DNA from 2 places in the Nitrospira japonica genome. Region 2 is predicted to be linked to the other one. Evidence: riboswitches for the same ligand, from Rfam matches in the RefSeq annotation. Region 2 holds a riboswitch; the other holds the start of a gene.
What was found. A riboswitch is a leader RNA that binds a small molecule or an ion and turns the genes downstream of it on or off. The one in region 2 is predicted to bind cobalamin.
Positions count from the first base shown of each region.

Region 1: linked by a shared signal. The riboswitch ahead of NSJP_RS07685 (ribonucleoside-diphosphate reductase subunit alpha) and the one ahead of NSJP_RS16230 (ABC transporter substrate-binding protein) in region 2 are both predicted to bind cobalamin.

Region 1 is NZ_LT828648.1:1,604,935-1,612,195, reverse strand. Features, by position in the region: gene NSJP_RS20065 (cysteine-rich CWC family protein) at 1-121, opposite strand, end outside; gene NSJP_RS07690 (ribonucleotide-diphosphate reductase subunit beta) at 212-1,234, opposite strand; gene NSJP_RS07685 (ribonucleoside-diphosphate reductase subunit alpha) at 1,231-3,672, opposite strand; cobalamin riboswitch at 3,926-4,133, opposite strand; gene NSJP_RS07680 (antibiotic biosynthesis monooxygenase family protein) at 4,178-4,474, opposite strand; gene NSJP_RS07670 (polyprenyl synthetase family protein) at 5,133-6,023, shown strand; gene hpnA (hopanoid-associated sugar epimerase) at 6,113-7,099, shown strand; gene NSJP_RS07660 (carotenoid biosynthesis protein) at 7,178-7,261, shown strand, end outside.
Region 2 is NZ_LT828648.1:3,422,632-3,429,892, reverse strand. Features, by position in the region: gene lpdA (dihydrolipoyl dehydrogenase) at 1-13, shown strand, start outside; gene NSJP_RS16260 (ComEA family DNA-binding protein) at 10-468, shown strand; gene tyrS (tyrosine--tRNA ligase) at 465-1,676, shown strand; tRNA gene NSJP_RS16250 (tRNA-Gly) at 1,730-1,804, shown strand; gene NSJP_RS16245 (hypothetical protein) at 2,076-2,390, shown strand; gene rpmB (50S ribosomal protein L28) at 2,475-2,666, opposite strand; gene NSJP_RS16235 (hypothetical protein) at 2,911-4,317, opposite strand; cobalamin riboswitch at 4,504-4,695, shown strand; gene NSJP_RS16230 (ABC transporter substrate-binding protein) at 4,784-5,893, shown strand; gene NSJP_RS16225 (FecCD family ABC transporter permease) at 5,992-7,044, shown strand; gene NSJP_RS16220 (ABC transporter ATP-binding protein) at 7,041-7,261, shown strand, end outside.

The sequences.
Region 1 (7,261 bases), 1.8 Mb from region 2:
ATTCATTCCCCTGTCCGCAGCGCGGGCACTTGGCCGGATCGAACTCCGAGACGCTCACGCCGGCGCACCGGCGAAGCGGCTTGGAACCACCCCAGCCGCCTCGACTTCCGCCCACCCGCATGCCCTGAGTCCGCAATCCGGATCCACACGGGGTCGCGCCGGCGGCCAAACCCGCCCGCCTGCCACGCAACCCGGCGCCGGGTATCGTCCGTCAGAATGCCGCATCGAAGGCTACGTCTCCGGTCACGCCCACCTGATACGCGGACACACGCCGTTCAAAGAAATTCGCCACTTCCTGCACATCCTGAAGATCCATGAACGTGAAAGGATTTTTCGCCCCGTACCGTTTCCGGAGGCCGAGGGTCGTCAGTCGTTGATCCGCCACAAACTGCAGATACTGCCGCACGTCGCGCAAGGAGAGGCCCGCCACGCCTCCACCCAAGAGATCTTCGGCAAACGCGGTCTCGCAGGCGACGGCTTCGTCCATCATCAGCCCGATATCGGCCTCGAACGCTCCGTCGAACAGCTCCGGTTCTTCACGGCGGACTTGACTGACCACCTCGAAGGCAAAGGCCATATGGGCGCTTTCGTCTCGAAAGACCCAGTTGGTCCCGCTCGCAAGCCCGTGCAACAGGCCGCGTGACCGGAGGAAATACACATAGGCGAACGCGGCGAAGAAAAAGAGTCCCTCGATGCAGGCGGCGAAGCAGACCAGATTCCTCAAAAATCGGCTCCGCTTCTCACGGGAATCCAGGGCATCGAGTCGGTGGATCGAATCCATCCACCGGAAGCAAAATTCGGCTTTTCGCCGGATCGAGGGAATGGTTTCCACGGCGGCAAACGCCGAGAACCGCTCGTCAGGGTCGGGCACGTACGTGTCGAGCAGCGTCAAATAAAATTGGACGTGCAGGGCCTCCTCATAGAGCTGCCGGGACAAATACATCCGCGCCTCCGGCGCGTTGATGTGCTCGTACAGATTGAGGACCAGATTGTTGGCCACGATCGAATCGCCGGTGGCGAAGAATGCGACGAGCCGCTGCACCAGGTGACGTTCGGCGGCGCTCATCTTCGTGCGCAGATCGCCCACGTCGGTCGAAAAGTCCACTTCTTCCACGGTCCAGGTGTTCTTGATCGCCGAGCGATACATGTCGAAGAATACGGGATACGCCATGGGGCGGAGTGTCAGGCACATACCGGGATCGAGCAGCCGCGCCGGCCGTTTGACGTGGCTCATTGGCAAGCCTCGCAGCTTCCGGGATTCTCGAGCGAACAGGCCACGGCGTCCGTGCCCCGTTCGCCTGGCGACTTTTGCGGCGCGGCGTCGACCGTGGCTTTCGCGATGCGCGTGGCGGGCCGGGAACGCAGGTAGTACGTCGTCTTCAATCCCTTCTTCCACCCGTAGAAATACATGCTCGACAATTGGCCGATGTTCGGATTTTCAATGAACAGATTGAGCGATTGACTTTGGTCGATGAAGGCTCCCCTATCGGCCGCCATGTCGATGAGGGACCGCATCGGAATCTCCCAGGCGGTCCGATACAGGGTTCGCAGGTCGCTCGGCAGTTCATTGAGCCCTTGCGCGGAGCCTTCGGCCAGCTTGAGGCGCGCCCGCGTCTCGCTGTTCCACAGGCCGAGCCGCTTCAGGTCCGCGACGAGATACCGGTTCACTTGGAGAAAGTCCCCGGAGAGCGTTTCCCGCTTGAACAGGTTCGAGACCTGCGGCTCGATGCATTCGTAACATCCGGCGATCGACGCAATCGTGGCGGTGGGCGCGATCGCGACCAGAAGCGAATTTCGCAGCCCATGCGTCGCGATCCGCGTCCGGAGCGCGCTCCATCGCGCCGGATCGCTCGGTTCGATGCCCCAGGCGTCGAATTGCAGTTCGCCTCGCGCCGCCCTCGTGTCCTCGAACGCGGGATGACGGCCCTTCGTGATCGCGAGATCCACCGAAGCCGAGAGCGCGTGGTAGTAAATGTCTTCGGCAATGCGGGCAGACAATGCGCGCGCCTCCGGAGCGTCGAAGGAAAGCCGCATTTGAAACAACACGTCCTGCAGGCCCATGACCCCGAGCCCGACCGGCCGCCAGCGCAGATTGGACGACCGGGCCGCGGTGATCGGGTAATAATTCAAGTCGATGACGCGATCGAGCTGATACACCGCGCATCGCACGGTACGGCCCATTTTCTCGAAATCGAACGAGACGGCGCCGTCGGAGCCGGCCGCGGTATGGCGGGCAAGATTGATCGAGCCAAGGTTGCAGACGGCCGTTTCGTCCCGCGACGTCACCTCGAGGATTTCGGTGCAGAGGTTCGACAGATGAACGGTCCGCCCCGGCAACGCGGTCTGGTTACAGGCACGGTTCGACTTGTCCTTGAACGTCATCCACCCGTTGCCGGTCTGCGCGAGCGTCCGCATCATTCGCGCATACAGCTCGCGCGCCTTGATGGCTTTTACCGCGAGCCCGGCCTCTTCCGCCCGGACGTACGCCCGCTCGAACTCTTCACCGTAAAGATCCGGCAGTTCCGGAACGGTCTTCGGATCGAACAGACTCCAATCAGCGTCGGCTTCCACACGCCTCATGAAGAGATCCGGAATCCAATTGGCAAGGTTCAGATTGTGGGTTCTGGAAGCTTCGTCGCCCGTGTTGTCGCGCAGTTCCAGAAACTCTTCGACGTCGGCGTGCCACGGCTCGAGATACACGCAACAGGCGCCTTTACGCTTTCCACCCTGATTGACCGCGGCAACGGAGGCGTCGAGCGTCTTCAGCCAGGGGATGATTCCGTTCGAGTGTCCGTTCGTGCTCTCGATCAAGGAGCCGCGCGAGCGCACACGATGATACGCCAGACCGATGCCTCCCGAGAACTTCGACAGCATCGCCACGTCCGTGTAGCGTTGATAGATATGCTCGAGGTGGTCGTCGGGCGAATCGAGCAAGAAGCAGCTCGACAACTGCTCGTGCTTCGTCCCGGCATTGAACAGGGTCGGCGAGCTCGGAAGGTATTCCAAAGATGACAACAACCGGTACAGTTCCAGCGCGTCGGAGACGGTCTCTGACAGCGCGCAGGCGATGCGCAGGAAGAACTGCTGCGGCGTCTCGATCACTTGCCGGGTCGCCGGGTGTTTGAGCAAATACCGGTCGTACACGGTACGCAACCCGAAATATTCGAACTCACGGTCCCGCTTCGGATCGAGCGCATCGTTCAACTTGCGGCTGTTTTGCGAGACGAAGTGTTGAAGCCGCTCGTTCACCAATCCCAGGCGATACCCGGCGGCGACGGACTGGGAGAACGCGTGGATCTCCTGATTCCGCACCTCCTTGTCGATGTAAGTCGCCAGCAACCGGGCGGCGAGTCTTGCGTACTGGGGTTCCTCCACGATCAGGGCAGCAGCCGTCTGGATCGAAAGCCGGTCGAGTTCGCGCGTCGTCGCCCCGTCGTACAGGCCGCTGATGGTCTTGGTCGCGATCCGAAGCGGATCGATGTCCGAGAGGCCGCCGCAGCAGCGCTCCACGGCACGGACGATCTTCATGACGTCGACCGGTTCCGTCGACCCGTTGCGCTTCTTCACCCGCATGGTGTGCTGGGAAGACACCTCATCGTTCCCGCCATGTGGAGAGAGGGGTGAATCTGAGACGGCGAGACTCTCGATGCTCTCGGTTGGTTCACTGGGCATGCACGTCCTCCTCGTTGGGTCGGGTAGCGCAAAGGATGCCCCTTTGCGGCGAACCGCGAGAAGTCGTTGCCGGCCGAAACGCGTGAGGGAATCAACACGGTTCCGAGACCGACCGCCACCCCCGCGGGTGAGAATACAGCTGTAGAAGGATGTTGGTCGTGAACCAAGAACGGAAGGCAGGATGACAGTCCGAACCAGCTCAGACCTACGGTCCTCCCTCGAGGCTTCCAGGTCGAACCGGTTTCGGTTGTCTCTCCGTCACCGGGTGCTGGCAGGTCTTCGGGCTTGCGAGCGCTTCGGCTGTCGCCGGATTCCTACTCTCCACCGCTTCCCGGCCGGAAGGCCAGTGCGTAATCGTGGAGTCGTTCTCGCTTACCGCTGCGGGGCAGCCCCGGATTCGCACCGGGTTCCCTTTTGCTCACTGAATAGGAGATCAGTGAACCAGCACGGGCGGAGTCTATAGTCGGCCCCTGGTGAAGTCAAGCACGCGCGACCGGACGCTCGATCAATATTCAAACGCGACGCGGTAGAGCGCCGGCACCATCTCGACGCCCAGCTGCGCCAGCTTGGCTTTCATCGGCGTGACGCTCTTCTCATACGCCTTCCAGTAGATTTCTTCGTTGTCCCAAATCGCGATGTTGATGAAATTGAACTTGCTGTCCGGCTTGAGGCTTCGATGAAACTTCCCGCTGATGAAGCCAGGCTGGGAGGTAATGTCGGCCTTCACGTCCTCCCACCATTTCACGAACGCCTCTTCCTGCCCCTTCGGAACCGAGAACACGTTGATCAGCGTCACCGCCATGATGCACCTCCCCAGGATCAGTACGGTCGATCGAGTTCACCAGGTATCATTATGCTGTCGTCGTACAGAGCGATGAAAGGGGTGTGAGCGCGGGTCCTGTCGCGGCAACCAGCCCCCTGGTGCTCGCTCCACCCATCCCCCAGCGGGTCCCTTCCGCTCCGCGCGACGGGGCACCCGGTCACCGCGACACCCGCGCCAAGCAAGATATAGGTTGAGGGAGCAAGAATGCGTGCACGTTTGAGGTGAATCGGGCCACCTTCATGCGGCTCCAGCATATCGACGGAATACCCGTTTCAGTTTTCCGAACAATGATGAAGCCTGGGTAGAGAGACCACGAGGTCTGCTACCTAAGCGGCCATTGGGACTTGTGTTTCCGCTGATGCCGAGTTATGCGGCCTGCTCCGGGCAGGTGGCGTCGCTGTCCGCAGATCCATTCAAGCGTCGCTTGGAATGGATCCAGTTGCGGCGCCAAGCATCAACGAGGCTAACAGCGGCCAACAAGGCCCAGGCCTCAGCGAAGGTAGCAGACCGAAGCCCGATGGCACAGCTGCGTGACCGAGAGCATTCGTCTTCCACATCTCTGTTTGACACTCCAAAATCCATTTGCTACTCTCCGCGCCGTTCCTTCCCTTTGATATCAAACACCGCTTTCAACCCCATGAACATCAAGGATTATCTCGAACACAAACAGGTCGAAGTCGATCGGTTTCTCGATCAGGTTACGCCGGCCGCGACGCTGCCCCCGACCACGCTTCACGAAAGCATGCGCTACAGCCTCATGGCGGGTGGAAAACGGATCCGCCCGATCCTGGCGATCGCGGCGGCTGAGGCGGTGGAAACCAACCCGCCCGGCTTGATGGCGGTCGCCTGCTCCCTGGAATTCATCCATACCTATTCGCTGATCCACGACGATCTGCCGTCGATGGACAACGACGACTTTCGCCGCGGCAAGCCGACCAACCACAAAGTGTACGGCGATGCCATGGCGATCCTGGCCGGCGATGCGCTGCTCACGATGGCCTTCGATCTCTGCAGCCGGCCCGATCTGATGAAGGGCTGCGATCCGACCAGACAAGTCCGTTTGATTCAGGAGCTAGCCTATGGCTCCGGTCACGCCGGCATGGTCGGGGGACAGGTATTCGACATTCAGGCGGAAAACCGGGACATCGACTTGGCCGCGCTCCAGAACATCCATAAACACAAAACCGGCATGCTGATCCGCGCCGCGGTACGAATGGGCGCGATCGCGGCCGGAGCCACCGACCGCCAACTCAACGACATGACGGGCTACGCTGAGGACATCGGACTGGCCTTTCAAGTCGCCGACGACGTGCTGAACGTCACCGGCACCCGGGAAGAGCTGGGCAAGAATCCGAACACGGACGCCGAGCGCGGCAAGAAGACCTATCCGACCTTTTATGGAGTCGACGGCGCAAAGAAGTTCGCCGACGAATGCGTGGCCCGGGCGATCGGCCGCCTGTCCTCCTTCGGCCAATCCGCCGATCCGCTTCGCGAGATCGCCCGATACATCACGTCCAGAAAGAACTGAAGGGCCGATAGCTGACAGCTGATGGCCGACGGCCGACGAACGTTCGCTCCTGCCATACGCCATCAGCCATTCGCCATCAGCTCCTCACTATGAAGGTTCTCGTCACAGGAGCCAGCGGGTTCGTCGGAGGCGCGGTGGCGCGTGCACTGGTGCAAGCCGGGACCGAGGTTCGCCTGCTCGTCCGCGCCGACTCGGATCGGCAGAACTTCGACGGATTACCGGTGGAACCCGTCACCGGCGATCTGAGGGACCAGGCCTCATTGCGCCGGGCCCTGTCCGGCTGCCGGCAGCTCTACCACATCGCCGCCCACTATGCCCTGTGGGCCAAGGACCCGTCCATTTTTTACGACGTCAACGTGACCGGCACAAAGAACATGCTGGAGGCGGCCCGTTCGGTCGGCATCGAACGCACCGTCTATTGCAGCACGATCGGCGCGATCGGATTGCCGCCCGAGGGCGGAGTCGGCACGGAGACGACGCCCGTATCTTTGGATCAGATGGCCGGGCACTACAAGCGCTCCAAGTTTCTGGCGGAGCAGGAGGTCTTGAAACTGGCGAAAGACGGACTGCCCGTGGTGATCGTGAATCCGAGCGCGCCCGTGGGAGCCGGCGACGTCAAGCCGACGCCGACCGGGCAAGTGATCGTCGATTTCATGAAGGGGCGCATGCCCGCCTACATCGAAACCGGCATGAACTTGATCGACGTCGACGACGTGGCGGCCGGCCACCTGCTGGCCATGGAGAAAGGCCGGCAAGGCGAACGGTACATCCTGGGAAACAAGAATTTGATGCTCCGCGAAGTCTTCGAGATCCTCAGTCGATTGACCGGCGTCAAGGCGCCTACCCTGCGGCTGCCGAGGCTGGCCGTGCTTCCCCTGGCCTACGGCAACCAATGGATCGCCGCACTGACCGGCCGGACGCCGCGCATTCCTCTTGAAGGCGTGAAGATGGCCAAGTACAAGATGCATTATGATTGCAGCAAGGCCCTGCGCGAACTCGGCCTTCCTCAAACCCCTCCGGAAGTAGCGTTGGAAAAAGCGGTGCGATGGTTTCGAACACATGGTTACGCCTCATGAGGCGTCAATGCCACACGCCGAATATTCAATGTGAAGTGACGGTCGCCGGATTCCACCATCATTCAACATGAAACATTGATGGACATTGCCGTCCTTTTCTTCAACACCATCCTGCTCCGACCCTATGTGTTCGTTTTCCTGGCCGGGTTCCTGATCTCCGCG
Region 2 (7,261 bases):
GGCGAATCGATGATTGTCTCGTTCTTGATCAAGTGCGCCATGGTTGCGCTCACCATGGGCGTGATTTTTTGGATCGGATGGACGCTCCCACAGCCAGAGCCCGATGGCGTGCGGGTCCTGCCGGACGAGGCTGCACCGGCGCTCCATGTCGAAGGACCGGTTGGTGCGGCTCCGATTCCGGTACCGATCACGGAGGGCGCCGAACCGGTCAAACGGACTTCGCCGACGAAGGGAGTCGGGAAGATCGATTTGAATCGGGCAACGGAGAAGGATCTGGAATCACTTCCGGGTATCGGAGCGGTTCTGGCGGGACGGATTATGAAATATCGGCAAGATGTCGGGCCGTTTAGCCGCGTCGAGGACTTGCGCGACGTGAAAGGCATCGGAAAAAAGAAGTTCGACAGAATCAAGAATCTGATCCAGGTGACCATCTGGCCGCCGGATGGTGACGGAAGGGTTTCCGCATGAGTGAATTGGTCCGGCAAATCGATTTGATTCTTCGCGGGACGGTCGAGGTGATTCAACAGGCCGAATTGGAATCCAAGCTCAGCCGCGCGTTGGCGGCCAATCGGCCGCTGCGGATCAAGGCCGGCTTTGATCCGACCGCGCCCGATCTGCATCTCGGCCATACCGTTCTGATTCACAAGTTGAAGCATTTTCAGGACCTCGGACATCAGGTGATCTTTTTGATCGGCGACTTCACGGGGATGATCGGGGATCCGACCGGGGTGTCAGAAACGAGGAGGGCATTGACCAAGGATCAGGTTCGGGACAACGCCACGACCTACGAAAGGCAGATCTTCAAGCTGCTGGATCCCAAGAGGACAACCATCGAATTCAACAGTCGATGGATGAGCACGATGTCCGCGGCGGAATTGGTCGAGCTGGCGTCACATTATCGCGTCGCCCGCATGATGGAGCGAGACGATTTTCACAAGCGGTATCAGGAGCAAAAGCCCATCAGCGTCCACGAATTTCTCTATCCCCTGGTTCAAGGGTATGATTCGGTCGTTCTGAAGGCCGACGTGGAATTAGGAGGAACCGATCAGAAGTTCAATCTGCTCGTCGGACGAGATCTGCAGCGTGACTATGGCCAGGAACCTCAAGCCGTGATCACCATGCCGCTGCTTGAAGGAATCTTCGGCGGCAAGAAGATGAGCAAGAGTCTCGGCAACTATGTGGGATTGGAGGATCCGCCGAGCGAAATGTTCGGGAAAATCATGTCGGTCAGCGACGAACTGATGATCCGGTACTATGAGGTGCTGACGACCGAGGATCTGGCCTCGGTGAAGACGTCGCATCCGATGGAAGCCAAGCAGAGCCTGGCGCAGCATATCGTCACGCTCTATCACGGACAGGAGGCGGGGCGCGCGGCCCGCGAAGCGTTCCAACTGAAATTTCAGGAGCGGGAGTTTCCCAGCGAACCGGATGTGCGTGTGAAGGTCGCTAAAGATGACCTTGGCGCAAGCGGCACGATCGGCCTTGTCGATCTCGTTGCCATGACCAAGCTGTTGGCGAGCAAGAGCGAAGCGCGCCGCCTCGTCATCCAGGGCGGGATCGAGGTCGAGGGAGTCAAGCAGAGCGATGCGAATGCCGTGCTGACGCTCAATCCCGGGAGCACCTACCGGATCAAAGTGGGAAAGAGAAAGTTTGCGCTGATTGAAGTCCTGCCATAGAAGCGGCTTCCTTGACTTAAATCTCCGCCGCGGCGTAGGATCTGAGGCAGCGAGCGGGCGTAGCTCAGTGGTAGAGTCCTAGCTTCCCAAGCTAGTTGTCGTGGGTTCAAATCCCATCGCCCGCTCCAAACGTGTTCCAGCGCTTCGAAGGATTTGGACCCACGACGGGGATTTCGAAAGGGGTGCGCCCCTTTCGTGGGGAGTGCACGAGGGGGATGACCCCCTCAGTGGGAGCCGGGAGGCAGGCATCAGAGCCGATCCGGCGACGGAGTGTGGTTCAAATCCCATCGCCCGCTCCAACCGTACTTACTTCTGATCCCCGGGCCTGTTCCAGCCGTCTCCATGGCCAATCAACTCCCTGTCTCAGCCGACATGTCCCTGTCACAGAAAGGATTTGCCGTGACCCGTGGTCAATACTTCCTTCTACTTGCAGTGGTGTTCTTGGGAAATGTCGTGGGATCGGCGTTGACCGGGATCATATTCGATTCGAGCAGCGCTGGTGCCGAGAAGGCGAAGGGCATTAATGCGGAAGAGTTTCTTCTCCTGGATTCAAGCGGCAAGGCACGGGCGGGTCTTGGACTCGATCCTCAAGGAGAAGTCGGGTTCATCCTTACCAGTAGAGATGGAAGCAAGAAGCTGGCGCTCTCGCCCGACGAGCCCCTTGCGATCAAGCTCAGCGACCGTTCCGGCCGCGTGCTCTGGTCCGCTCCGTAGGGAGGGACCAGTCCTAGAGGCCAACCCGAAGTGTCTTGAGATCAGGGACGGGACGGGGACCCTCGGAGGGTTCGAGATCGGCGGCTAGACGGCTTTCTTGACCAAACCGCTCCGCAGACAGCGAGTGCAGACGCGAATGCGTTTCGTCGATCCGTCGACGATGGCCCTCACCCGTTGAAGATTGGGGTTGAACGAACGTTTCGTCTTGTTGTTCGCATGGCTCACGTTGTTACCGGTCTGATGCCGTTTGAGGCAGATATCGCATGCAAATGCCACGGGAGGCTCCTTGGGCTAAGTCAAGTGACAGACAAGCAGGGAATTTACCACAGAGCCGATGGATGTGACAAGTCTGTGCAGCGGTGGGTCGTGAGTCAGTTTCACCTTGCGTCATGCCTATGAAAGCGGATCCCCATCATCGAGACTCAATACGCAAAGGAAGCCCTTGTCTGGATTCCCGCTTTTGATGGCGCTCACTGATCCGCGTTGCGCGGGATACGGTCGGAGAGTGGATGGAGGGGAATTACAGTTGCGGATCCTTTCCCGTGGAGCTCTTGGGTGACAGGCCGACGAGCGCAGGAGCCGTGATGTCAAACGACGCATCCGCCCCGTCGTCAAGCCGGTCTTTCCCGACACTGTAGATTTTTTGCTGCGTCTGACTCCACAGCATCGGTAGTCCCGTAAAGGGATCGAAGTATTGCGACCCGACCTCCGCCAGTCTGGTCGGGACCGCGGCCGTGCCGCTCGGCCGTCGCAATTGGATCTGCAACGATGCGAGACGAAGCCTGGCGTCGGTTTCCATCAATTGATGGCGGAAGATATTCCAATCGGGTTCGACCGGTGCGGGATTGACCAGGCTCTCCAGAAACCCTCGATGGACGTTGCCGGAGATTTGATGCAAGGTCGGCAGCGATCCCTCTCCGGTCCCCGAGGCTTTCGTGATCGCTTCATAGTATCCCGCATACATTTCATCCGTCTGTCGGCTGCCCAAAGAATAACCGAGAAAAGAGGGTGGCCGGGGATGCTCGATCTTGGCGAAGGCATTGTCCGGGAGCTGTGTGGTGGCAATAAGCCAATCACGTTCCGGATTGCTCGAGACCAGCGAATCCTTTGCCGGAGCGAGTCGACCTTGCGTCTCGCGGCCGGCGACAGCCAGTTGATGACGAATCGGCCAACGGAGGGAATATTCGGACGACGTCAGCGGAACCATGAGTTGTAAAGCGGTCAGCAGAAGGGTCTTGTCTACGGCTGGTCGTGAAACCATCCTCGAAATCAATTTGGCGTCGTCTTGAACGACGAATTGTGCGGCGACCGTCATGTCGGGCGTCGTGGCCTCGCGCAACACCATTCGCCAGAACGTCAGTTCCTTGTTCAAACGGTCCAATCCGGCAGTCGTGGAGCGTGAGAATCCATCGGCAATGTACAGTCGGTGGGCGAGCATGACTTCTGCGAACCTGGGCGTTGCCCGCTGGCCGAACCCCCGATCCTCAAACGACATGTCCAGGCAATGCTCGTATCGCTCCAGGAGAAGACCATGCTGCGACGTCCAAGCCTTGACCGGAGCGTTCTTGTCGCGAAATGCCATGATCGGATCCTCTGTGTCCCAGTTGGGAAACGCTTGTCCGAGAGGATGCGACACTTGTAAGTCGAGTCGTTCCGGTTTGTCGTAATCGAACCGACGACCGTCCGACGTCTCGCGTGCTTCGACCCATATTTCATAACCGACCTTCCCCGGATCGAGTCCAGCGGACGAGGCCAGTCCCAAGAGGAAGAAATAGGCGTTGTGATAGGGGTCGGTCAGGTGGACCGCGGGAGGCTCGGCCAGGCGGGTTAGTGGAGTCACCCCCGACGGATTGTTCGAGAGTCCGATCAATGAGGTGATTTGGAAGAGAATCCAGAGAGTCGCCAGTGCAATCAGGAGGTGTTTCATCGAGTCGCCTGCAGAGGATGGTTTCAGACCGTTTCTGGTGAACATTCCCCAAACAGCAAGGCTCATGCCCGGCCGTATCCCACAAGAATTGCTCTGGTTGTTGGCTATTTCGGCGTAGATTCGTTCCTGACTAGGGCCGGGAGCTAATTGCCGCTCATCATGCGGACAATAATGAACTTGACAAGTTTTGTCCCTGTCTCCTAGAGTGCCCGCTCACATAGCCTCCGGGTAAGGGAAGAGGGTGCGAATCCCTCGCGGTCCCGCCGCTGTCAGTGGGGACGAAACCCGCCAAGACCACTGTCCGATTCATCGGATGGGAAGGCGCGGGGAGTAGGGCGAACCATGAGCCAGAATACCTGCTTGGAGGAATACCAACTGTTCCCTCGTGGGCTGGGGCGCAGACGAGGATGAAGAAGCGGGTGCAGTCCTCAGGGTCATCATTAGACCTTGAGGATTTTTTTTGACTTTGCCACGACGGACCTTTCGAACCTGCCGGCCCTCGCGGTCATCCTCTGGTGTCTTGGACGCGGAGCGCACGGTCTGCTCGCCCGCCAAGGCCGTCGCACAAAGACTGTTTGGCCAAGCCGGAGTCTTCAGGTCCTGCCTCCTGTTCGGGCTGTGCCTGGTTCTCTTCGTCTTTGGAGTCGTCGATGTTCAGGAAGCCGAGAGTGCGATGATGCCGCGCCGCCAGCAAGGGATCCTAACCGGTATGCCGTTCATGGCGAATATCACGCCGCGAACGTTTGTGGATGACGCCGGACGGAAACTCTACATTGCAAAGGCGCCGAGCAGGGTAGTCTCGCTCGCACCGAGCATTACGGAAATGCTCTTTGCCCTCGGTCTTGACGAGCAAATCGTCGGCGTCACGGAACTGTGTGACTTCCCGGCAGCCGCCCTGTCGAAACCGAAGGTGGGTTATGCGCGACACAATCTTGAAGCGCTCATCGCGCTTCGGCCGGACATGATCGTCGCGCCGCAGGAGTTTCTCCGATCCGATGTCGTCGCCAAGCTGGAAGAGTTGAAAATTCCCGTGTTTCTGATGGACGCGAAGACCGTCGACGACATCCTGATGCAGATTCAAAGTTTGGGGAAAATATTCAATAAGACGAAGGTGTCCGATGAGGTGACGGGTCGGATGCGAGAACGCATTGCCGCAGTTGCGAAACAGATCGCGGCATCGAACAAGAAGCGCGTGCTGTACGTGCTGAACAGTCATCCGCTCATCACGGTCGGTCCCGGAAGTTACATTCACCAGATGATCGGATTGGCCGGCGGGATCAACGTGGCGCATGGCGCTGCGTCCCCCTATCCGACGCTCAGCATTGAAACGGTGCTGCAGGAAGACCCGGAGGTCATCATTTTTCCCGTCGGTCCTGTGGAAAGCGTTCCAAAGAGCGAGCAGAACGAATGGAACCGCTGGAGCAGTCTGTCTGCCGTCCGACACCGGCAATTGCGTGAGGTGTCGTCGGATGCGCTCAACCGTCCCGGCCCTCGTGTGGTCGAAGGGTTGGAGCTCCTGGCGCGAGCGATTCATCCCGAGGTTTCTCTCTCGGACAACGCCGCTCCCTTGCCATGATGTCGCCATCCGACCATTCTTCGCCCTCCGCATCGGTTGGCCTTCCTCCTCCAGTACCAGAACCGAAGACGGCACCCGCCGCGTTCGCCGACGATGAAGTGTTTCGAAAGTCGACACTGGGCGCAGGCCGTTGGACGGCGGTCATTGGAATGTTGCTGGTGCTGGCCGCGCTCCTGGCCCTGCTGTGTCTCCAATTTGGAACGCAGTTTGTCGGTCTCAACGAAATGGCGCGCATCTTTGCCCGAATGGTCGAAGCCACGAGCGATCGTCGGAGCGAGTCGGATGTGATGGCGACGATTCTGCTGCAGGTGCGTCTGCCGAGAATCTTCCTGGGGTTTCTCGTCGGTGGTTGCCTGGCGGCGGTCGGAGTGGCTCTGCAGGCGCTGCTGCGCAATCCGTTGGCCGATCCGTACGTGCTCGGTGTCTCGAGCGGCGCCGCGCTCGGCGTATCCGTCGCCGTTCTGTTCGGCGTTGGGACGACCGTGATGGCCATGTCGGCATTGCCGCTCTGTGGATTCGCGGGCAGCGTGGTGGCGCTGGCCCTGATGTATCGGATGGCCGCAAGTTACGATCGGTTGCCCATCCACAGTGTGTTGTTGGCCGGCGTCATTCTCAATGCGATTTTTTCGGCGCTGATCATGTTCATTACGTCGATCATGGATCCCAACCGTTCCTTCGGCATGATGATCTGGCTCATGGGGTCCCTCATGGCGCCGGCATATCCGACGCTGCTGGTGTTCTCTCTCTACGCCGCGGTCTGTTTGACTCTGTTGTTTGGGCAGGTCAACGTGCTGAACGTCATGGCATACGGGGAAGAACCGGCCCGATCGCTGGGGGTCGACACGGAGTTGGCGAAGCGGCGTATTCTCCTGTTTTCGGCTCTGATGACCGGGGCCGTCGTCTCTGTCAGCGGCATGGTGGGCTTCATTGGCATGGTGATTCCCCATGCCGTACGTCTAATGGTCGGGGCGGATCATCGTCTCGTCATGCCGGCCTCCGCCCTGATCGGCGGCACGTTTTTGATGGTTGCGGATACCTTCGCTCGGACGGTCGTGTCGCCTTCGGAGTTGCCGGTCGGCATCATGACGGCATTGGTCGGCGGACCGTTCTTCGTCTATCTTCTGGCCTGGCGGAAAGATCGAATGTCGTGACTGCGTATCCGGGACATGATCTCAGCAGCGAGCCGTCGGAGTCCGTCGACAGAGGGCCGTTCCCGGTGTATGACGCCCGCTCGGTCCGGTTTCACTACGGCCGCATGGACCCAGATGCGCCCCAGTGGGCCTTGCGCGATGTCAGCTTCTCTGTGAAGCCTGGTGAAATGCTGGGCATTGTCGGGCCGAATGGATCTGGTAAGACGTCGTTGCTGAA